Regions from separate parts of the Sporosarcina sp. SAFN-015 genome, predicted to be linked through region 2. Evidence: riboswitches for the same ligand, from Rfam matches in the RefSeq annotation. Region 2 holds a riboswitch; each other region holds the start of a gene.
The links. Region 2 has a riboswitch for S-adenosylmethionine ahead of ACR65H_RS04330 (bifunctional homocysteine S-methyltransferase/methylenetetrahydrofolate reductase). Riboswitches for the same ligand answer to the same signal wherever they lie in the genome.
Positions count from the first base shown of each region.

Region 1: it holds a riboswitch for S-adenosylmethionine, as region 2 does, so the genes downstream of both, ACR65H_RS10450 (methionine ABC transporter ATP-binding protein) here and ACR65H_RS04330 (bifunctional homocysteine S-methyltransferase/methylenetetrahydrofolate reductase) in region 2, are expected to answer to the same signal.
Region 3: it holds a riboswitch for S-adenosylmethionine, as region 2 does, so the genes downstream of both, ACR65H_RS17915 (5-methyltetrahydropteroyltriglutamate--homocysteine S-methyltransferase) here and ACR65H_RS04330 (bifunctional homocysteine S-methyltransferase/methylenetetrahydrofolate reductase) in region 2, are expected to answer to the same signal.

Region 1 is NZ_JBPFDR010000005.1:54,364-61,862, reverse strand. Features, by position in the region: gene ACR65H_RS10480 (acetyl-CoA C-acetyltransferase) at 1-31, shown strand, start outside; gene ACR65H_RS10475 (acyl-CoA dehydrogenase FadE) at 62-1,849, shown strand; gene ACR65H_RS10470 (arsenate reductase family protein) at 1,924-2,283, shown strand; gene gcvH (glycine cleavage system protein GcvH) at 2,364-2,747, shown strand; gene ACR65H_RS10460 (toprim domain-containing protein) at 2,848-3,189, shown strand; gene ACR65H_RS10455 (thioredoxin family protein) at 3,202-3,510, shown strand; SAM riboswitch class I at 3,567-3,671, shown strand; gene ACR65H_RS10450 (methionine ABC transporter ATP-binding protein) at 3,767-4,780, shown strand; gene ACR65H_RS10445 (methionine ABC transporter permease) at 4,773-5,441, shown strand; gene ACR65H_RS10440 (MetQ/NlpA family ABC transporter substrate-binding protein) at 5,496-6,344, shown strand; gene ACR65H_RS10435 (dicarboxylate/amino acid:cation symporter) at 6,496-7,499, shown strand, end outside.
Region 2 is NZ_JBPFDR010000002.1:268,228-275,726, reverse strand. Features, by position in the region: gene ACR65H_RS04355 (hypothetical protein) at 1-1,532, opposite strand, end outside; gene ACR65H_RS04350 (hypothetical protein) at 1,675-2,379, shown strand; gene bioB (biotin synthase BioB) at 2,419-3,420, opposite strand; gene ACR65H_RS04340 (biotin transporter BioY) at 3,420-4,016, opposite strand; gene ACR65H_RS04335 (histidine kinase) at 4,152-4,337, opposite strand; SAM riboswitch class I at 4,452-4,557, shown strand; gene ACR65H_RS04330 (bifunctional homocysteine S-methyltransferase/methylenetetrahydrofolate reductase) at 4,674-6,521, shown strand; gene metH (methionine synthase) at 6,514-7,499, shown strand, end outside.
Region 3 is NZ_JBPFDR010000015.1:16,322-23,820, forward strand. Features, by position in the region: gene ACR65H_RS17910 (DEAD/DEAH box helicase family protein) at 1-2,366, shown strand, start outside; SAM riboswitch class I at 2,453-2,553, shown strand; gene ACR65H_RS17915 (5-methyltetrahydropteroyltriglutamate--homocysteine S-methyltransferase) at 2,643-3,752, shown strand; gene ACR65H_RS17920 (right-handed parallel beta-helix repeat-containing protein) at 3,900-5,300, shown strand; gene yiaA (inner membrane protein YiaA) at 5,415-5,885, opposite strand; gene ACR65H_RS17930 (hypothetical protein) at 6,268-7,050, shown strand; gene helD (RNA polymerase recycling motor HelD) at 7,191-7,499, opposite strand, start outside.

The DNA.
Region 1 (7,499 bases), on a different contig from region 2:
GGGCGCAGCCGGAGTGTTTGAGCTGCTTTAATTTGATGAAAAATAAGGGAGGAATAATAAAATGACTGAAACAACAACAAAGGATTTCATTCGTGGAGGAGCATTCCTTATCGAAGAAATCGACGCATCACGCGTGTTTACACCTGAGGATTTTTCAGATGAACAAAAAATGATCGCAAAAACAACAGAAGACTACGTCAAAAACGAAGTACTACCTGTCGTTGAAAAATTAGAAAACCATGAATTTGAGCATTCTGTCAGACTACTCAAATCCGCAGGAGACCTTGGTCTTCTTGGAGCAGACGTACCAGAAGAATATGACGGCTTAGGCCTTGACAAGATTTCATCCGCTTTGATATCCGAAAAGATGTCTGTAGCAGGCGGCTTCTCCATCACCCACGGAGCGCATGTAGGAATCGGTACATTGCCTATCGTCCTCTTCGGTAACGAAGAACAAAAGAAAAAATACTTGCCGAATTCAGTGACGGGTGACAAAATCTCAGCTTATGCGTTGACTGAGCCAGGTTCCGGTTCAGATGCACTTGGGGCCAAAACAACTGCGAGATTGAACGAAGCAGGCACGCACTATGTTTTGAACGGTGAAAAACAATGGATTACAAACGCTGGATTTGCGGATGTATTCGTTGTTTATGCAAAAGTAGACGGCGATAAATTCTCGGCATTCATCGTCGAAAGGGAATTCCCTGGCGTGTCTGTCGGAGCAGAAGAAAAGAAGATGGGAATCAAGTCGTCTTCCACACGCACGCTTATCCTTGAAGATGCACAAGTGCCGGTTGAAAACCTTCTTGGTGAAGTAGGTAGAGGACATATTATCGCATTCAACATTTTGAATATCGGCCGCTACAAACTAGGAGTAGGCACAGTTGGAGGTTCTAAACGGGCTTTTGAATTGGCGGTTACGTATGCAAATCAGCGTCAACAATTCAAGACACCGATTTCGTCATTCAATCTAACAAAAGAGAAGCTTGCGACAATGGCTTCAAAGATCTATGCAGCAGAAAGCTTAATTTACCGCACAGTCGGTTATTTTGAAGAACGCAACAGCCAAATGACGCCAGAACAGCAAAAAGACGGAAAAGCGGTTGCAGCTTCCATTGCTGAATACGCAATCGAATGCTCCATCAACAAAGTTGTCGGTTCCGAAGTACTTGACTATGTTGTCGATGAAGCTGTTCAATTGCACGGCGGATATGGCTTCATGCAAGAATACGAAGTGGAGCGAGCTTACCGTGATTCCCGCATTAACCGTATCTTTGAAGGAACAAACGAAATCAACCGCATGATCGTTCCAGGCACTTTTTTGAAAAAAGCGATGAAAGGCGAACTGCCATTGCTTGAACAGGCGCAAAGCTTGCAGGAAGAACTGCTCATGATGATGCCTGAAGAAATTGGCGACGAAGCACTTGCTCAAGAAAAGGTGCTTGTGAAAAACGCGAAGAAAATCGGTTTGCTTGCAGCAGGTATGGCTGCTCAACGTTTCGGTACGAAACTGGAATCAGAGCAGGAAGTTCTTGTGAATATCGCTGATATTGCAAACAACATCTTCGCTATGGAATCTGCGTTACTCCGGACAGAAAAAGCGATTGCGAAAAACGGGGAAGAGAAGGAGAAACAAAAAATCCTTTACACAGAAATCTTCTGCCAAGAAGCGTTCGAAGCAATTGAAAAGGATGCGAAGGAGACCCTTCTTGCATCCGTTGAAGGCGATAACCAACGGATGATGCTTTCTGCACTCCGCAAGTTGACACGTTCGAATCCGTATAATATTATCGCGAAAAAACGTGAAGCATCCGTCAAATTGATCGATGCTGAAAAATACATCGTTTGATCGTACACCGCCCAGGTTATTTTATACCTGGGCGGTTTCTCTGTTATACTTGAGAAAAATGGAGGTGTTGCGAAATGGCTATGACTTATTACGGATATCCGAAATGCGGGACTTGCAGGAAAGCGAAAAAATGGTTGGAAAACGCCGGGCTTGAATTCGAGGACATCAACATCGCTGAAAACCCGCCGACAAAAGAGCAACTGAAGGAAATGATCGCGAATTCAGGTCTTGATATTAAGAAGTTCTTCAACGTGAGCGGAATGAAATACCGTGATTTGAACTTGAAGGACAAGCTCCCAGAAATGACGGATGATGAAAAAATGAGCTTGCTCGCTACAGATGGCATGCTCATGAAAAGACCGATTGTAACAGACGGCTCAAAAGTGACTGTCGGCTTTAAGGAAGATGAGTACCAAGAAGTATGGGGAGCATAATATACCTTCTTGTCTTTAGCTTCGGAATATGTCAAAATTGAATGTGAATCAATAAATGTTTACTTATGGAGGGTTATGGGATGAGCACACCTAAAGACTTGCGTTATTCAGAAGAACACGAGTGGGTAAAAGATGAAAGCGGAAAGTATCGTATCGGTATTACACATTTTGCACAATCCGAACTTGGCGATATCGTATTCGTTGAATTGCCACAAGTTGGAGATGAGTTGAAAGCGGACGAGCCGTTCGGTAGTGTTGAATCGGTGAAAACAGTATCCGAACTATACGCTCCTATCAGCGGTAAAGTAGTTGAAGTAAACGAAGAATTGGAAGACAGCCCTGAATTGGTGAATGAATCTCCATATGAAGGTGCTTGGATGGTTGTTGTAGAAGCTTCGGATGAATCTGAGCTTGATGCACTTATGTCAGCTGAAGACTACGAAAAAATGACTGTCGGCGAGTAATCGTAAAAGTAGCGCCTGGATCTATGACTCCGGCGCTTTTTTCAATGGAAACCAAACAATTAATTCTGTGCATATGGGTATCCTTTAAGGAGGCGGGCAGATGGACAGTCAAAAAGTCTTGATCGTTGAAGGTGGATCGGACCGGAAAAGATTGCAAAAGGTGCTTGCAGAACCGGTTGAAATCATTTGCACGAACGGGACAGTCAGTCCGTATCGGATCGAAGAGATGCTAACGCCTTATGAAGAGTTTGAAATGTTTGTTTTTCTAGACGCTGATGAGTCAGGGGATAAGATCCGAGCTTTATTCAAAAGGTATTTTCCTGAAGCGATACACCTTTATACGGAACGGACTTACCGCGAAGTTGAAACGACTCCATACCGTGTGCTTGCAGCCGTCCTACTAGCCGCGAATTTTGAAGTGCATTCCGAATTCTTACTTTGAAGGTGATAAATAGTGGCCAATATTGAAAACTGGACACGTGAACAATGGGAAAAGAGCAAAGTCGATTTTCCAAAATCGATTTTTTATTTATATACACCAATGTGCGGAACATGTGCAATTGCTTCCAAGATGATTGAAGTCATTGCCGCCATGAAACCTGACTTGCCCATTGGGAAAGCGGACATGAATTATGTAGAAAAACTCGCTGTCGATTATGAAATTGAAAGTGTCCCTTGTTTACTAATTCAGAAGGATGGACAATTAGTACATAAAATCTATGCGTTCCATTCCATTCCGCATCTTCTCGAAAAGATAGGTTGACATTCTGCCGACAGACATGATATAAGTATATCTATTAACTTTAACTGAATATGTCGCTCTTATAAAGAGAGGTGGAGGGAAGTGCCCTATGAAGCCCGGCAACCGTCACGAAAGTGAAATGGTGCCAAGTCACACAAAGCGTTTGCTTTGAGAGATGAGAGATCGGATGGACGTTTATTTATAAAACGTTGTAGCCTTTCTGCTTGTCTGCAGAAAGGTTTTTATTTTGGACAAGATAGTAGTAGAGGTGATAATGATGATTCAATTAAAAGACGTTAAGAAAAGTTTTGGTGCAACGAACGATCAAATCTTGGCGGTAGATGACGTCTCCTTGACGATTGATGAGGGAGAGATCTTCGGCATCATCGGTTATAGTGGTGCTGGGAAAAGTACATTGATCCGCTTATTGAATGGTCTTGAGACACCAACAACGGGAACAATCAAAATTGGAAATCGTGAAATATCGGCATTCACAGGTAAAGAGCTTCGGGAAGCAAGACAAAAAATCAGCATGATCTTTCAACATTTCAACTTGCTCTGGTCCCGGACTGTTAAACAGAATATAGCTTTTCCGCTTGAAATCGCCGGAGTGAAGAAAGCGGATCGGGAACGAAAAGTGGCAGAACTGATCGAGCTTGTCGGTCTGAGCGGCAGAGAAAATGCTTATCCATCGGAACTGTCCGGCGGTCAAAAGCAACGTGTCGGTATCGCAAGGGCGTTGGCGAACGATCCAGAAGTGCTGCTTTGTGATGAAGCGACTTCTGCGTTAGACCCGGAAACGACAGATGCTATCCTTGATCTTCTAACAAGTATTAATGAACGGCTTGGGCTAACAATTGTTTTGATCACACATGAAATGCATGTCATCCGGAAAATCTGTCATCGCGTGGCGGTCATGGAAGCAGGAAAAGTGGTGGAAATCGGTCCCGTACTTGAAGTATTCCAATCACCGCAAGCACCGATTACAAAGCGCTTTGTTTCCCAAGTGACGGAACCTGCGGGAACTGAACAGGTTCTTGCGCATATACCAGGAGGAACGCTCATCAAACTCGCATTTGTCGGAGAGAAGACTGAGCATCCTGTGTTGGCAAGTTTGATTCGAAAATACGACATTGATGTAAATATCGTCCAAGGGAACATATCCCATACAAAAGGCGGCGCTTATGGCTCGCTTATATTACAGCTTCTTGGCAATGAAGATGATGTTGATCAGGCGATTGCCTATCTCCATGAGCTAGGTGTACAGACAGAGGTGATCGGCAATGATTGAAGAGTTATTTCCAAATGTAGATTGGGAAAAAATGTGGGAAGCAACTCTTGAAACGTTATATATGACTGGGCTTTCTACTTTATATACATTTGTTTTCGGACTAGCACTTGGCGTTCTTCTATTCTTATCAAGTCCGGGGCAATTATGGAAAAATAGATTGGTGTATGGCGTGACGGGAGCATTTGTTAATATTTTTCGTTCTATTCCATTTATCATTTTGATTATTTTGCTTATCCCGTTTACGACATTGTTGGTCGGATCAATACGCGGTCCAGAAGCTGCAATACCTGCGCTTGTCATCGGGGCTGCACCATTTTATGCGCGAATGGTCATGATCGGATTGCGTGAAATTGATAAAGGTGTAGTCGAGGCAGCAAGATCGATGGGTGCAAAAACAAGTACGATCATCTTTAAAGTGTTGCTGCCCGAATCAATGCCCGCTCTTATTTCGGGAATTACGGTAACGGCGATTGCGCTTGTCGGATATACAGCAATGGCTGGAGTCATAGGAGCAGGCGGACTCGGGAACCTCGCGTATTATGAAGGATTCCAGCGAAGCCGCTCTGACGTGATGGTTGTTGCAACTATTATTATTCTGATTATTGTATTTGCGATTCAAATTATCGGCGATTTTGCAGTGAGGAAATTGGACAAACGATAATTTACAGGAAGTACCTGTTAATTATATAAACCAACTAAGAATGGAGAGAACATGATGAAAAAGATTTTAACCGCATTATTATTAACGGTTCTTGTGCTCGCATTAGCAGCATGCGGAACGAAAGATAAAGAAGAAGGCGCAAACAGCAACAGTGCAGGTGGGAAGGAAGAGAAGACTAAAATCGTCGTCGGCGCTTCCAACACGCCGCATGCCGTCATTTTGGAAAAAGTGAAGCCGTTGTTGAAGGAAAAAGGCTTTGACTTGGAAATCGAAACATACCAAGATTATATTTTGCCGAATAAAGACTTGGAATCAGGACTATTGGATGCGAACTATTTCCAAACGATCCCTTACTTGGAAAGTCAAATTGCTGATTTCGGCTATGACTTTGTCAACGCGGGAGGAATCCACATCGAACCAATGGGTGTTTATTCAAAAAAATATAAATCGTTAAATGAATTGCCTGAAGGTGCGACGATCCTTATGAGCAACTCGGTTTCGGATCATGGCCGTGTGCTTGAAATGCTTGAAAAAGAAGGATTGATCACACTTGCTGAGGGTGTTGATAAAGTTAAAGCTGAACTTGGCGATATCGTGGACAACCCTAAAAATCTGAAGTTTGAACCCGATTATGAAGCAGCTTTAATGCCGACACTTTATAAAAATGGTGAAGGCGACGCACTTCTCATCAATTCCAACTATGCCATCGATGCAGGTATAAATCCACTTGAGGATTCAATTGCGCTTGAAGAGACTGATTCACCATATGTCAACGTTATCACAGTTCGTTCAGGTGATGAAAACAGCGCCGCAATCAAAGCACTCGTAGAAGTGTTGCAAACCGAGGAAATCCAGGAGTTCATGTTGAAAGAGTGGGGCGGCTCAGTCGTGCCAGTAAAATAATTGAAAAACCGTCTGCTTCCGTCAATCGGATGTAGACGGTTTTTTCATTTAAAAGTACAAAACTCAAAATAACTGTTCCCATTTTTTCTTTACTATGATAAAGTGGTGTTGTTGTTTTCATAAACATTTGTACACCTGAGGAGGACATCTTATGAAATGGAAGATTGGCCTTATATGGCGAATCATTATCGCTATAGGGCTTGCGGTGGGGCTAGGACTGTTGCTCCCCAAAATACATGAAGGATTCGCAGGTTGGTTCACGAGCTTATTTGCAACGTTCAATATGATTTTCGGCGGTTTCTTGAACTTTGTCGTACCGTTCATCATAATTGCATTCATTGCACCGGGAATTGCGAAACTAGGCGCTGGATCCGGAAAGCTTTTAGGGATAGCAACTGTACTTGCATATGCCTCTACAATAGTAGCTGGGGTATTGGCATACTTCGCAGCAATGTCGATTTTACCGAGCTTTATAGGAGGCATCGGTGCTGAATCTGTTGCTAATTCAGGAAAATCACCTGCTGAATCATTTTTTGAGCTGGAAATGACACCGATAATGGGAGTCATGTCTGCATTGCTGCTCGCATTTATATTTGGAATTGGAATGGCGTCCATTAATAGCAAAACAATGCTTTCTTTCTTTGAAGAGATGAATGTTCTTATTGAAAAAGTTATCTCATTTATTATCATTCCGTTATTGCCATTCCATATTTTTGGTATTTTTCTTAACATGACTTATAGCGGGCAAGTTGCGAAAGTACTATCAGTCTTCTCACTCGTCTTCGTCATGGTCATTGCCTTGCATTTGCTCATGCTCGTAATTCAATACACAGTCGCGGGAACTCTTTCAAAGAAGAATCCGTTCTTCCTGATGAAAACTATGGCACCTGCATATATGACAGCAATCGGAACACAATCATCCGCAGCAACCATTCCAGTCACATTGAGACAGGCGAAGAAGACAGGTGCTTCAGAAAAAGTAACGGACTTTACGATTCCGTTGTTTGCTACGATCCATTTGTCCGGAAGTACAATCACCTTAGTATCCTGTTCAATCGGAGTATTGCTCATGAACGATATGTCGTTCAGCTTTTCAAGCTATCTGCCATTCATCCTTATGCTCGGCGTAACGATGATCGCTGCTCCTGGAGTTCC
Region 2 (7,499 bases):
TCTGCAAGGATCGAAATGAGTGTAGCGTCGCCGGCGCGTTCCTTATACACTCGGACGACGTTGACAGACGCTTTTCCTTCCTCGGCGTTCGAGCTGCCGTCGACCGTGCTTCCCCCGCGTTGCAGTGCCGTCTTATATAGCCTCAACGCTTCATTCGGTGAATTGGCGTACACGGAGATTTCTGGGTTTGCTGCCGAAACGATGAAGTAATTTTGCAGGAAGCCGTTTGAGTCAAGAACCGGCGTCAACCAGCTCGCCTCTCCGTAAAAGTTATAGAGCACCGGCATTTCTCCGGTCCATTTCTTCTCGATGAATTTCTTTTCAATAATTTGAAGCGTACCTTGCGAGTCCATATACGACTCTTCCAGATTGCCAGTATAGTAAGTCGCTTCGCCTGTGCGGCCATCCGTCAATGCATAGCCAAGCATCGAGTCGACGCCTTCTTTCGGGCTTGTGAAATCAGTGAAATAATACATATGGCCATTTTCATCGAACACCGGACTGACATTCGACTCCGTCCCTTCGTCTGAAGGCAGCTTCACATCCTTCTTCCCGACGATTGAATTCCAGAATCCGTGAACGTATTTTCCGAAGTAGCTGTTTTGCAAGCTGACCGCTTCGGGTGAAACCGCCCCATCGATAAATTCAGGGACGTTCGAAAGCGGATATCGGCTCACTTCACCCGTACCCGGATCTACCATGACGACCCCTTGGACGTCAAAACCGTTTCTCGCTGTAATGAATTCCCCATAGGAACGTATATAATGCGGCTTTCCATCATCATCAATTTCAAGCTGCACATCGCCGTAAAAGATGAGATCCGGCGCCGCCATCCGCATATGGCGCTCCACTTGTTTATGGAAGTACGATGAAGGCGTATAGGCCATTTCCGTTTTCACGAACTTCGGATTGTCCGCCGAATCGGTCGCGCTCATCGTGAAGTAGCCAGGTGTCGTCTTCCCGTTCATCCATTTGAAGAATCCCGAAAATTCAACTGGCGCGATATAGACAAATTTCCCATCCACTTTTTGAATCTGCAAGTTGCCGAGCTCATAATAACTCGTATTCGGCACTTGGCCGAATGCCTTCTTCATTTTATTCCGAGCAAATTTTGGCGGTACACTTGCAGGCGTCTTCGTTTCGTCAAACGCTTTGATTTCCACTTGTTGATCCATTTCAACCGCTTTATATTTTTGATTTGCATTAAATAGCGGCGCACTAAGGATGAACGCACTTCCCGCTAACGCAGCCAATAACAGGACAATTTTGGCGCTTCGTTCCTTCCCGGTTGCAAGCACGACTCCCGCTACAGCTACGACAAGGAATAAAGCCCATAGCGACGTCCAATTCCTGTCCAGATTCGTGACGTAATAAAGGGCGAATGTGAGAACTGCCATGAGCCCTACTGTCGCAGACAATGCACCAATTCGATTAAAGGCTGGTTTCCCCTCTTTAGAAACCGACGTGAACGGCACGATGATCATCGCGGAAACGATACCGACGACAATTGAAAATAGCAGTAAATTTATCATATGAACACTCTTTTCTATTAAAAATTTATCTCCTCTAACTATACGGATGAAGCAGCAAAACGATTCATCTTTTTGACCAAGTTTTTGAATCCTACCACCCCGAACTTCCGTACAAGACAAGAGAGAAAGGAGTTGAGCTATTATGCAGACGAATGTTTTTAGCGCCGATAAGCTGCCAGGTAAAATGTCAGCAGCTAAAAAAGTTTATTATTATCTTGCCCTTATCGGCTTCGGAGCGTTTGGCATCGCTCTATTATACTTGACCGTAGATACATTTTTGGACGGAGAGTGGCTACTGGCAGCCCTGCTCGGCGGCATTTCCCTATTCATCGGTTGGATATGCATCCAACTTCTAAAGCTACCTCGGCAAAAAGGGCCAACAACGTTCACAAAGGTGGAGGAACAAGATGGCTACACACTTTACTTCGCCAACGAGTGGACCGGTGAAACGAATTCCGTCACTTTCCGTTACGACCAAATAACCGATCTGCTAATCGGCCTCTGGACGAATCCCGGGTTCAAAGGAAAGAAAAACGATTATATCGGTGCCCGTCTTCTTTATCGATATCGGGAGGATAATGGGGATATGAAATATTTCGAGACGGTCATCATCAGTGAGCCGACGCTGGAAGAATGGGTTAAAACGATTGAGGAACATCAACTTCCTGCACGAATAACGAACAGAAATATCTCTGCAGTTAAAGAAGCCCAGTTTGATGACATGCTCGAAACGATTGAAGCAATACCTTTTGACGGTTCAATTTCGGTAAAGGAGTATTTCATGGAACAAGAAGACTTTTCTTTATGGCAGCCGCCATCAATGAAAAAGGGCGATCCTTCAAGTTGAGACTCATCAACTTGAAGGATCGCCCTTTGTTATCTTTATTCAACTTGTTACCGGCTGTTTCGTTAATGGCTCCAAATCGACTTCGAATCCAAGATCCATTAGCATTTGCCGGTCCCGATCGCTTTCTTGTCCGGCAGTCGTCAAATAATCACCGATAAAGATCGAATTTGCCGGATAAAGACCGAATGGCTGAAGCGACCGCAGATTCACTTCCCGACCACCCGAAATTCGGATTTCCTTCGTCGGATTGATGAAGCGGAAGAGGCATAGCACTTTTAAGCAATAGCGTGGTGTCAGCTCATTCATCCCTTCGAGCGGCGTCCCATCCACCGCATGCAAAAAGTTAACAGGAATCGAATCGGCATCCATCGCATGCAGACTACGTGCCATTGCAACTACATCCTTTTTCGTCTCCCGCATACCGATGATAACGCCTGAGCACGGCGAAATTCCAGCTTCCTTCGCTAGTTCGACCGTATTCACGCGATCATTGTATGTGTGGGATGTCGTAATGCTATCATGATGTGCGGCAGACGTATTGATATTGTGGTTGTAGCGATCGACACCTGCTTCTTTCAGACGTTTTGCTTGTTCAGGCTTCAAAATGCCGAGACAAGCACAGACAGTCATGTCTCTATGCTTCGCTTTAATTTCCTTAACGGAATCAATGACGATTTCAAGTTCCCGATTGACCGGTCCCCGACCGCTTGCAACGATACAATACGTTCCTGCCTTTACAGACGCCGCACGTTCAGCCCCCGCCACGATTTCCTCCTGTTTCATCATTGCATATTTCTCAATCGGGGCTTTTGAGACGATCGACTGCGCGCAATACCCACAGTTTTCCGGACAAAGACCAGATTTTGTGTTGATGATCATGTTTAACTTCACTCTATTTCCATAATAATGCTTCCTAATTTTATAGGCCGCATGCAACAACGGAAGCAGATCATCATCCGGGCAATCCAAAATGGAAAGCGCTTCTTCATCTGATAAAGCTCCTCCATTGAGGATGCGATCTGCAAGCTCCTCATAATTCATCAATGCGCACGCCTCACTTTCAGAACTTTATACATCCGATGGCCGAAGATTCCTGCAAGAACGGAAAGGAAAATATCCTTCGGCAACGGCGGTATCATCCAGGCCCATGCAACCTTATAACTGAATGCATCAGGGGCTGCTGCCCATAGCTTATAAGCTGCATACATCCAATTTGTTCCGAACAAATAATTCACACTCATTGCGACTAAAGCTGCAACGATATAGCTTCTCAAACCCCCATATTTTTCAACAATCTTACCCGCGATATACGCGACAATAATAAAGGAAACGATAAAACCGAATGTAGGTAAGAGAATAGCACCGAATCCTCCTTGGAATTTCGAGAAGACCGGCGCCCCCGCCAATCCGACGATCATATAAACTGTCATCGCTGTTGCGCCAAGTCGGCTTCCTAGGAGAAGCCCCGCCAGCACTGCGAAAAACGTTTGCAATGTGATAGGCACACCGCCGATCACAAGAAACGGTACAAACGATGTAATATTTGCCCCAATCATCATTAATGCCGCAAACATCCCACAGTAGACGAGACTGAGAGCGCTCATCCCACTTTTCGTTTTCACTGAAGCTGTTGTCATAATCCACCTCGTAATTTGAGTTATCTTCAATAGAATATAAGTTAACTCAATTTGTGTCAACCTGAATTTTATTAAAGTTAACCTAAATGCAGCGCACAAAAAAACCGACAGCTTAAGTCGCTATCGATTTCTGTATTAATGCTTCTTGTCTTCATTTTTCGGAAATAAAAAATGGGCAATTAACCCGCTTAAGAGAGCTGCACCTACTGTAATCCATACTCGAGTCATCCCTGGCACTTCTTGATGATCCTTATGGAGCATCCACCACGAAACACCGGCGACAAGGAGTGCAATCGGAACGGAAAATTTGAAGATCCTCAACGAATTCACCTTCTACTTTTTGTTCATACGCCTATTCTATCATAATTCACCTATTGACGTGGCGGACAATTAACGATATGATGTTTTAAATTATTCAAACAACTGCATAACAAATTCTTATCAAGAGAAGCTGAGGGACTGGCCCGTCGAAGCTTCAGCAACCAGCCGTTTCGGTCAGGTGCTAATTCCAGCAGGTCCATTTCGGCCTGATAGATGAGAAGGAGCGAGATTTCGCATATGTAAAGCCTTCTTTTTATTCGAAGGCTTTTTTATTTTTCATTGCTGTCGAAATTTATTGTATAGGAAGTTGCAGACTTGAAGAGAGGATGATTTCTGATGAGATTGCTTGATCGGTTGAAAGATAATGTACTAGTGGCGGATGGCGCAATGGGAACGCTGCTTTATTCATATGGCATTGACTTTAGTTATGAGGAATTGAACATTGAAAAGCCGGAAATCATCGAGAAGATCCACCGTGAATATATCGACGCGGGGGCGGATGTGATTCAGACGAATACATATGGCGCCAATTCCCTTAAGCTCGCCCGCTATGGTTTAGAGCATAGGGTGAAGGAATTCAATGAGGCGGCGATTCAAATCGCAAAGCATGCAGCAGCGCCTGGCAATCAATATGTGCTCGGGACAATCGGAGGACTGCGTGGCATCCGGAAAAGCGACGCCTCTATCGCCGAAGTGCTGACGATGATGCGCGAACAGGCAGATGCATTGCTATCCGGCGATCCCGACGGACTATTATTGGAAACATATTATGATTTTGAAGAGCTATCGGCCGTCGTTACTGAATTGCGGAAGCTGACGGATATCCCACTCATTGCACAAGTAGCGATGGATGAGCCTGGCATATTGCAAAATGGCATGAATCTGAATGATGCCCTTCACCAGTTGGAATCAATAGGCGCTGATATTGTCGGTGTTAATTGCCGGCTAGGCCCGTACCACACAATCCAAGCTTTTGAAAAAGTGTCAATTCCAGAGCGAGCATTCTTATCAGCAGCCCCGAACGCAAGCTTGCTCGACGTCGAGGATGGCCGTATCGTCTATGCGTCCGAAGCAGACTATTTCGGCCGTGCAGCAACGTTCCTTCGTGAAGAGGGAGTACGCCTCATCGGCGGATGCTGCGGAACGACGCCAAAACATATTGCAGCTGCCAAAAAGCAATTGGCGGGATTGCCGCCGGTAACGGAAAAAACCGTCACTCCACAAAAGCCGATTGTCATCCGGGAAGCGGAACCTGCAAAACACGAACCTCTTCACATAAAAGCGAAGACAGAGCGGACGGTCATCGTAGAGCTCGACACGCCTCGCCATTTGGAAACCGAGCAGTACTTTGAAGGAGCGAATAAATTATATGCAGCTGGTGTAGATGCCGTCACAATGGCGGACAATTCCCTCGCCTCCCCTCGCATTAGCAACATGGCGATGGGCTCAATTTTAAAGCATGAGCATCACGTACGGCCGCTTGTCCACCTGACGTGCCGCGACCATAATTTAATCGGTTTGCAATCTCATTTAATGGGGCTTGATGCGCTAGGAATCCATGATATCCTTGCTGTTACCGGCGACCCGACGAAGGTTGGCGACTTCCCAGGCGCTACGAGCGTCTATGATGTATCAAGCATGGAGCTGTTGCAGCTCATTAAACAATTGAACGAAGGCATTTCCTTCACAGGCAAACCGCTGCGCAAAAAAGCAAAATTCTCGGTCGCTGCCGCATTTAATCCGAATGTTCGCGTCCTCGATCGCGCTGTACAACGTCTTGAGAAGAAAATCGCGTCCGGGGCCGATTATTTCATTACCCAGCCCGTCTATACGAAAGAGAAGATCATCGACATATACGAAGCGACGAAGCATTTAGATACACCGATTTTCATCGGCATCATGCCTCTCACGAATATTCGAAATGCGGAATTCCTGCACCATGAAGTTCCTGGCATTAAACTATCCGAAGAGGTGCTCGAAAGGATGGCCGCTTGCGGGGATGACCGTGAAAAAGCGACTCAGGAAGGCGTCAACATTTCAAAGGAACTGATCGACACTGCCGCCGAGCTATTCAACGGCATCTACATTATTACGCCATTCCTTCGCTATGACATGTCGTTAGAACTGATCAATCATATAAAACAGCTTGATGCGGAGAAGGAGAGGAATATCGTCCATGCCTAAACATCCTATTGAACAACAACTGAAAAATAGAATTCTCATCATAGACGGAGCGATGGGCACGATGCTGCAAGCGGAAGATCTATCCGCGGACGATTTCGGTGGCGAAGAATATGAAGGTTGCAATGAATATTTGAACATCCTCCGCCCTGATATTCTCGATAAAATCCATCGTGCCTATTTAGAGGCGGGTGCCGATATCATTTGCACAAACACATTCGGGGGTACTCCCCTCGTACTGGACGAATTCAGTCTCGGTCACCGCGCTTCTGAAATTAACAAAAAGGCTGTGGAAATCGCGAAACAGTGCGCAGCCGATTACTCGACAACTGAGCAGCCGCGTTTCGTCGCCGGTGCAATTGGCCCGACTACGAAGACTCTCTCCGTTACCGGGGGGATTACATTCGATAAGCTTTCCGAGGACTTCTACGTTCAAGCGAAAGCACTGATTGAAGGCGGCGCTGATATTTTATTGATGGAAACGAGCCAAGATATGCTCAACGTCAAAGCCGGAACAATCGGAATCAAGCGGGCATTCGACGAAACAGGCATTGAACTGCCTGTCATGATCTCCGGGACGATTGAACCTATGGGTACAACGCTAGCCGGTCAAAGCATCGAAGCGTTTTATATTTCCATCGAGCATATTAAGCCGCTTTCAGTAGGGTTGAACTGTGCGACAGGCCCGGAATTCATGACAGACCATCTGCGCTCGCTCTCTGATCTTGCAACGAGCTTTGTCACTTGTTATCCGAACGCCGGGCTGCCGGATGAAGAAGGCCATTACCATGAATCGCCTGAATCGTTATCACAAAAACTAAAAGGTTTTGCAGATAAAGGATGGCTGAACATGGTTGGCGGATGTTGCGGAACTACGCCTGATCATATTCGTGCGATCCGCGAAGCTGTGGACGGACTCGCTCCACGACAAAAGCCGGAGAATGGGCATGATCATGCCGTTTCGGGGATTGAACCGTTGTT
Region 3 (7,499 bases), on a different contig from region 2:
CGCTGCATGGCGCCTATCAAGAAACCGATAATTCCGAGGATATTGAAGAGGAAACCGGAGATGATCAGGAACTTGAATCAAATCAGGAAGCTGTGAAATCGGATAAAGCCGGCATCCGACGGAGTCTTGCTGAGTTCGGCTTCGGCACACTTATTTTGGATGAAGCGCATCATTTACGCACGGCTTGGTGGAAGTCGATGATGACTCTCCGGAATTCTCTACAAGATATCCATGTAGTGGCCTTGACGGCTACACCGCCATTCGACGTGTCCGCTCTGGAATGGGAGCGGTATGTGGAACTATGCGGGCCAATCGATCTTGAGATAAGTGTCCCTGAACTGGTAAAGGAGAGAGAGCTCTGTCCGCACCAGGATTATGTCCACTTCTCGTCTCCTGAAGGGGAAGAGCTGAAAATGATTCTTCACTTTCGAGAAGAGGCGGATCAATTCGTCCAGGAACTTTTTGCCGATGGATATCTACAGCAACTGCTTGAAAACCATCCGTGGATGAAAGATTCCAGAGAATACATAAAAGAAATACTTGATCAGCCCGCCTATTTTTCAAGCATGTTAATTTTCCTTAAGCAGGTGGGCAGTGAACACTGCAAAGAAGCAATGTCTATTTTGGGAATGCCCGAGCACACACTGCCACCGTTTACATACGAATGGCTTGAAGAACTGTTAACGGGAATTTTGTTTTCTGATGAAAGGGTGACGGATACAGACAATTTGCGGAAGCGGATTAAATTCCAGCTATCGCAAATAGGAGCAATCGAGCGAAGAAGCGTCAAGCTGCTTTCCACGGCAAAAATGAATCGAAAGCTTACTCATAGTATCTCCAAACTAGCGGGCATTTGTGAGATTGTGAAATGGGAGAAACAGCTACTGCAAGAGAAACTGCGAATGGTCATCTTGACCGATTACATCCATCTTGAGGATTTGCCCGCTAGTTCAGTTGATGAATTGCCACTTCGACGCATTGGCGTTGTGCCCATCTTTGAGAAAATCCGGCGGGAGGCTGGCCTTCATGTGAAAGCAGGAATTCTGACAGGTTCACTTGTCATTCTGCCGAAAAGCGAACAAAGGCTTGCACAGGAAGTTTCAAAACGCCAGGGAATTGAGATTGAGTGGAAAGCGTTAGCGCATGATGCTTCGTATATCCGTGCCGATTTGACAGCCGGAAATCGGCAAAAGATGGTTGCCGTCCTGACAGAGGTGTTTACATCAGGTGACCTTCAAGTCTTAATCGGAACAGCGGCCTTGCTCGGGGAGGGATGGGATGCGCCGTGTATCAACTCACTGATCATCGCTTCCTATGTCGGCTCGTTCATGCAATCAAATCAGATGCGTGGAAGAGCCATCCGGGTGGATAGGAATAATCCCAGCAAGACCTCATCCATCTGGCATCTCGTATGTGTGGATCGTGACGTGGCAGACCCGGGGCATGATTATGCATTACTGACCCGCCGTTTCCGATCACTTGTTGGGGTGAGTGAGAAAGAGGACCTGATTGAGACAGGGCTGTCGAGGCTGAATCTTGAAGAATCACCCTATACGCCACGAATAATCAAGATGCTGAACGAACGGACTTACGAGAGAGCATCGGAACGAGATCGTTTATTTGAAAGATGGCAGCGCGCCATTGACAAGGGACGGAAAATGGAGGAGGAACTTAGTACTGAAAGACGTTCGTTGCCCCGGCCTTTTTATTTGCCTCATTCATTGAAAGCCTTGTCCTACATAGCCGGTTTCACACTTGTAGGGGAGATGTTTGATGCGGTTCGATTTTTTATGAATTTTCGGGACGTTCCGGTTGGGGGCGGGTTATGGCTAGGGTTGATTGTAGGGATGGCATTCGGTCTTCCATCTGTTCTCAAGGTTGTGAGATTATACATGAAGCATCCTTCTGTCGAATCCAGCATGGCGGAAATCGGAAAGGCGATCTACTTGTCACTCCATCATGCCAAAGCCGTGCACACGCCTTACACGGAAGGTATGATCCATGTGACCGAGGACCGAATGGGTGCCTATACATGCTGGCTTACGGAAGGGACGACACATGAGAAGAACGTGTTTATGGGCGCCTTGCAAGAGTTCATTGCACCGATTGAGAATCCTAGATATCTCATCATCCGCCGTACAGGCAGCTTGCTGAAACGAAAAGACGTCCATGCCATTCCTTATGAAATTGCTAGGAAAAAAGAATATGCCCAATTTCTCCATGCAGAATGTGAAAAGCGCATAGGGGATTGCGAACTTATTTATACACGAACGATCGAGGGAAGAAAAAACCTGCTGCGGGCGCGAATGAATGCCTTGTCCGCAGCATTTGTAAAAAAAGCGGACCGGATCAGCGGATGGCGATAAGAAATATATAAAACTAAAAAATATCTAAATATACTTGACATTCAATCCACTCACATATAAAGTGGTGAATAACTTAATAAGCGACTTTCTTATCCAGAGAGGTGAAGGGACTGGCCCTATGAAGCCTCAGCAACAGACTTGTAAAGAACTGTGCTAATTCCAGTAGCGAAAAGCTTGGAGATAAGAAGAGTGGACGCCGACTATTGCTGAACTCTTCTTATATATGAGAAGGGTTTTTTCCTTATTAAGAAAAAATAAGAAATGGGGAATTTAGCAATGACAAAAACAGTTACGAAAGCAGCACCATTTAGGGCGGATCACGTAGGGAGTTTATTAAGACCGGAAAACCTGCATGAAGCAAGAAGATTATTTGCAGAGAGAGAAATTACAGCTGAGCAGCTTCGCAACGTAGAAACAGCGGAAATAACTAGAATCGTTGATAAACAGATTGAAGCTGGGTTAGAACTTGTGACGGACGGAGAGTTCAGGCGTCGTTTTTGGCATACGGATTTCCTTGAGCATTTAAACGGAATTGAAGGATATGTACCGGAACAAGGCTATATTTTTAGCGGCGATGAAGAAACGGAGCGCTATAATATTCGTAACATCGGTAAAATTTCATTTAATCCTGACCATCCGCATATTAAAGATTTCATAGAGTTTAATGGAATTGTTAACGGACGTGCAGTTGCCAAACAAACAATTCCAAGTCCAAATCAATTGTTTAATATCGGAATAAGAGATGAAAATATATACCCGGATATTGAAGACTATGCAAAAGATATTATCCAGACATATCGTGATGCAATAAAAGCTTTCTATGAGGCAGGCGTCCGCTATTTACAATTGGATGATGTGTATATTGCCGGCCTTTCTTCACCGGATATTCCATTTAATGACGGCAAATATTCAAGAGAATATTTAATTGACTTAGCGCTTCGTGTGGTCAATGGAGTGTTGGATGGGAAACCTGAAGACCTGTTTGTGACAACTCATTTATGCCGAGGAAATTACCGATCCAACTGGGCTTTTGAAGGCAGTTACGATATAATTGCTGAAAGATTTTTGGCAAAAGAAAAAGTGGGTGGATTCTTCTTGGAATATGACGATTATCGCTCAGGCGGCTTTGAGCCACTTCAATATATTAACAATGGCGGGGCAAAGGTCGTTTTGGGTGTAATTACATCTAAGAGTGGGGAACTTGAAGATAAAGAGTTGGTTAAATCGCGGATTGAAGAAGCGACGAAATTTGTACCACTTGAACAAATTTGCTTAAGCCCACAATGCGGATTCGCTTCAACGCATCATGGAAATAAGTTGACAGAGGAAGAGCAGTGGGAGAAGTTGAAGTTTATTGTAGAATTGTCAAAAGAGATTTGGGGTTAATGAAAGGACACTAGATAGATAAGCGGAGGACCGTTTGAGGAACACTCTTACGGCACCTCCGCTTTTTTACTGGTCTCGGCGACTTCTATATCATACATTAGCTTGAATATACTTATACGTCAGATTGATTCTAAGAGGGAGGATTAAATGAAGAAAATTATTATTGTCCTCTTGGTCGTAGCTGCTATTATGGCGGTTTTTGTCTTAACTGACAGTACACCCGAAACGGACAATGCACTATACGTCTCCGTAAAAGGAAATGATCAAAATGATGGGACAAAGTCAAAGCCGTTTCGAACACTTGAAAAGGCAGCATTAGAAGCTGAAGCCGGAACGACTGTTTATATCCGAAAAGGAACATACCATGAAAAACTTATCGTTCAACATAGTGGAATAAAATTAAAACCAGTTATTTTTAGAGCCTACAAAAAAGAAGAAGTTGTTCTAAGTGGAACGAATGCAAAGGGTGGTCAAGCAGGCATCTCCTCCTTAGTTACGATAAACGATAAAAACTATGTGACGATTCATGGATTAACGTTACAGGATATAAAAACTGATGTAGCAGATGAAACGGTAGTAGGGATTTATGTAACTGGCTCTAGCAGTCATATTACATTAGAGAATAACCATGTGCGCAGAATAGAAACCCATGCGGAAGAAGGAAATGCCCATGGAATCGCTATATATGGAACAGGGCCAATGAAAGATATAAAAGTAATTAATAATACCGTGGAAAATTTGAAACTCGGTTCAAGTGAAGCTCTTGTGCTTAATGGAAATATTGACGGCTTCAAGGTGGAAAGTAATCTAGTTCGTCGTAGTGATAATATCGGGATTGATCTAATCGGCCATGAGGGTATATCCAATGATGAAAAGGCTGACTTTGTAAGAAATGGTGTAGTGAAAAATAATACAGTTTACGAAATATCTTCATACGGTAATCCAGCTTATGGAGAGGATTACTCCGCTGGGGGGATTTACATAGATGGTGGAAAAAATATAACCTTAGAAGAGAATATTATTTATAAATGTGATATCGGAATTGAAGCGGCTTCTGAACACGCCGGTAAATATGCTGAGCAAGTTATCATTATTAACAATATCATTTATGACAATTTTTATACTGGAATTTCAATTGGCGGGTATGATGAAAAGCGTGGAGGCACTATAAATTCCACAATTTCTCAAAATGTCATTTACCGAAATGATACAAAGGGGTTAAATGGGGGTCAATTATTATTGCAGCACGATACAAAAAATAATGTAATTGAAAAAAACATTTTGACGGCAGGGCCTTCTCGTTTATTTATCGCCAACTATTTTTCTACAAATCATAAAAACAAACTAAAGAAGAATGTATTTCATAAGGAGAAAGGAAAAACTGGCTTTTGGGTTTGGAAAGAGGAAGAGTACACTGCTTTCCCAGAGTTTATTTCTGCTTCAAATAGTGATACACAATCGATTTACGCAGATCCGAAGTTTAAACATGAAGACAAATATGATTTCAGACTGAAAAAAGGTTCACCCGCAAAGAAAAATATGAAATAATGTTCATAATAATTTGCAAAGAAATTTAGTTGCTAGTATGAATAAGAGCGACAGAAGAAAAACCCCGTTCCGGATTTGGAACGGGGATGGCTATGCGGATTGATGGAATAGACCTCAATCGCTCTCTCTTGCTTTCTGTGCATCTCGAATGTTTTTCTGAACGGTGATAGCTGCAAAAATACTTAGAACAAAAGCCATTCCGTAAAACCCTTTTTCACTTAAAACGATACTTCCTGCATTGTACAAGCCAATGCCCATCAATAAAATGGCTATAAGTAGTGCAAGCCAGCTAATGCCATAATAAATATTCGTCACTGGAATACCTTCATCTTTATCTCTTACTGCTTTTTGCAAAGAGACAGAAGAATAAAGACCAAATATTAATATCGCGAAATAATATCCTTTTTCATTCAGCTCCATTGCTGCGTTAAATAGTCCAATTAAATAAGCGGATACTCCGATTAATAGTGCTGCCCAGGAGGCCCCTTTGAATGCCGCGGTCGGTTCCCCAGCCTTCCTTTCTACTTTCATTTTCGGCTCGTTTTGTTTATCCCTATCAAATAAATCTTCAATATCGCTCTTCATTGAAAATTCACCATCCTTTTAGATTATCATATCCAAAGAGGTTTACGTCGGCAACATATTTTTCCAAGTCCTGTCTAAGAAGAAGTCGATTGAATCCAATATGTTTGCAATAATGGCGGGGATTAAAGCGGATTTGAAACCTTTCGCAGGACGGCTCGTAAAGACAGTGTCAGGGTTTATAGAACATGGATAAAATCGAAAGGGGGTAAACGTCATTCCAACAAATTCCACACGATTTTTAACCGGTCTTGGTTGTCTAACTCCTATAGTTGCGATTGGGTTCCTTATCTATTCTATTTTTAATGGCTTTGCCTTTATGGGCATTGTTCTTTCAATTATTGTATTTTTCATTGGAATTATGGTTTTAGGACACTCGCAAATTGTGGAGGGACGTCAAAAGGAAAAACAGAAGGAAGTTTTGCTTTCTCTGAATAAAGATCTAGCAGACTTTGATAAGATGCCATCCCTAACGTCCACTGATTTGTTGTCAAGAGTCGCGGTCGACTATGACAAACAGCGCCTATACATATGGTTTGCGGAAGATAAAGAGGGGGAGGTTTTGCAGAAACCTTATCTAGGTATGCCCTATCGGCTGCTGAATTTTGCGATAAAGGATCTTGATGGCGTTGCGATAGTGGAAGATGGGTTCATCCATTCATCATATGGAACGGTGGATGATATTGCCAAAGGGACAATGGGTGCCATCTCTACGGATCCGAATAAGAAGCCTGTTGACAAAGTAACGTCGCTAGCTCTCCTTCTTAAAATGAATCATGCAAAGCATTCTTTTTTTCAAGTCAATTTCTACAATCAACCATATCTTCCTTTAGCTAAGAGTTCGCCAGAATTTGAGGCGTTTCAGAGAGAAGCCCGAAAATGGTTTGCCAAGCTGGAGATGCTTATGGGAGACCAGCCGGAGCGGATACCGGAACCTTTACAGCCGCTTCAAGATAAGCAAACTTTCATTCAGACAGTTAAAGCTCCTATTCAAACGATTGAAACTCCACAAAAGCCGGAATCTAGCGAATCAATTGAGAGTAAAGTTGAGAAGGAACAGCTTACGACAAAACCACTTGTTCAGGAAGAGGCTGAACTCTCGTATTTTGATCGCCTTGTGGCAGAGAACAAAAGACAGTTGAGCGAGCGTCGAAATAAGGAAAAATGATTTCCCTCATTAATAAACAAAATACAAAAGCCGGCATGATACAAGTTGAGACTAAAACTTGTATCATGCCGGCGCATTGCGTAAATATCAACAGTAGATACTAGGGCAGAAATACTTCTGAAAAGGAAACCGTGCTTTAGTTAAGTTGAGATGAAAGAACCTTGCGGAACGGTTTGCAACAATGGGGTAGGATTACCGACGCTGTACAATTGCAAATCATGCATCGCCCGTGTACACGCGGTATAAAAAATTCTGCGAAGGTTCTCTTCTCCATAAACATGCATGGATGCATTGTAGATGATAACTGCGTCAAATTCGATGCCTTTTGCCAAATACGCCGGCACGACGACAACTCCTTGCTCATACTCCATGGAACCTTTTCGCAGCAGTTTTATGTCTTCGATTGTAGTTAGTGCTTCATATGCACGACGGCTCTCCTCCGCTGATTT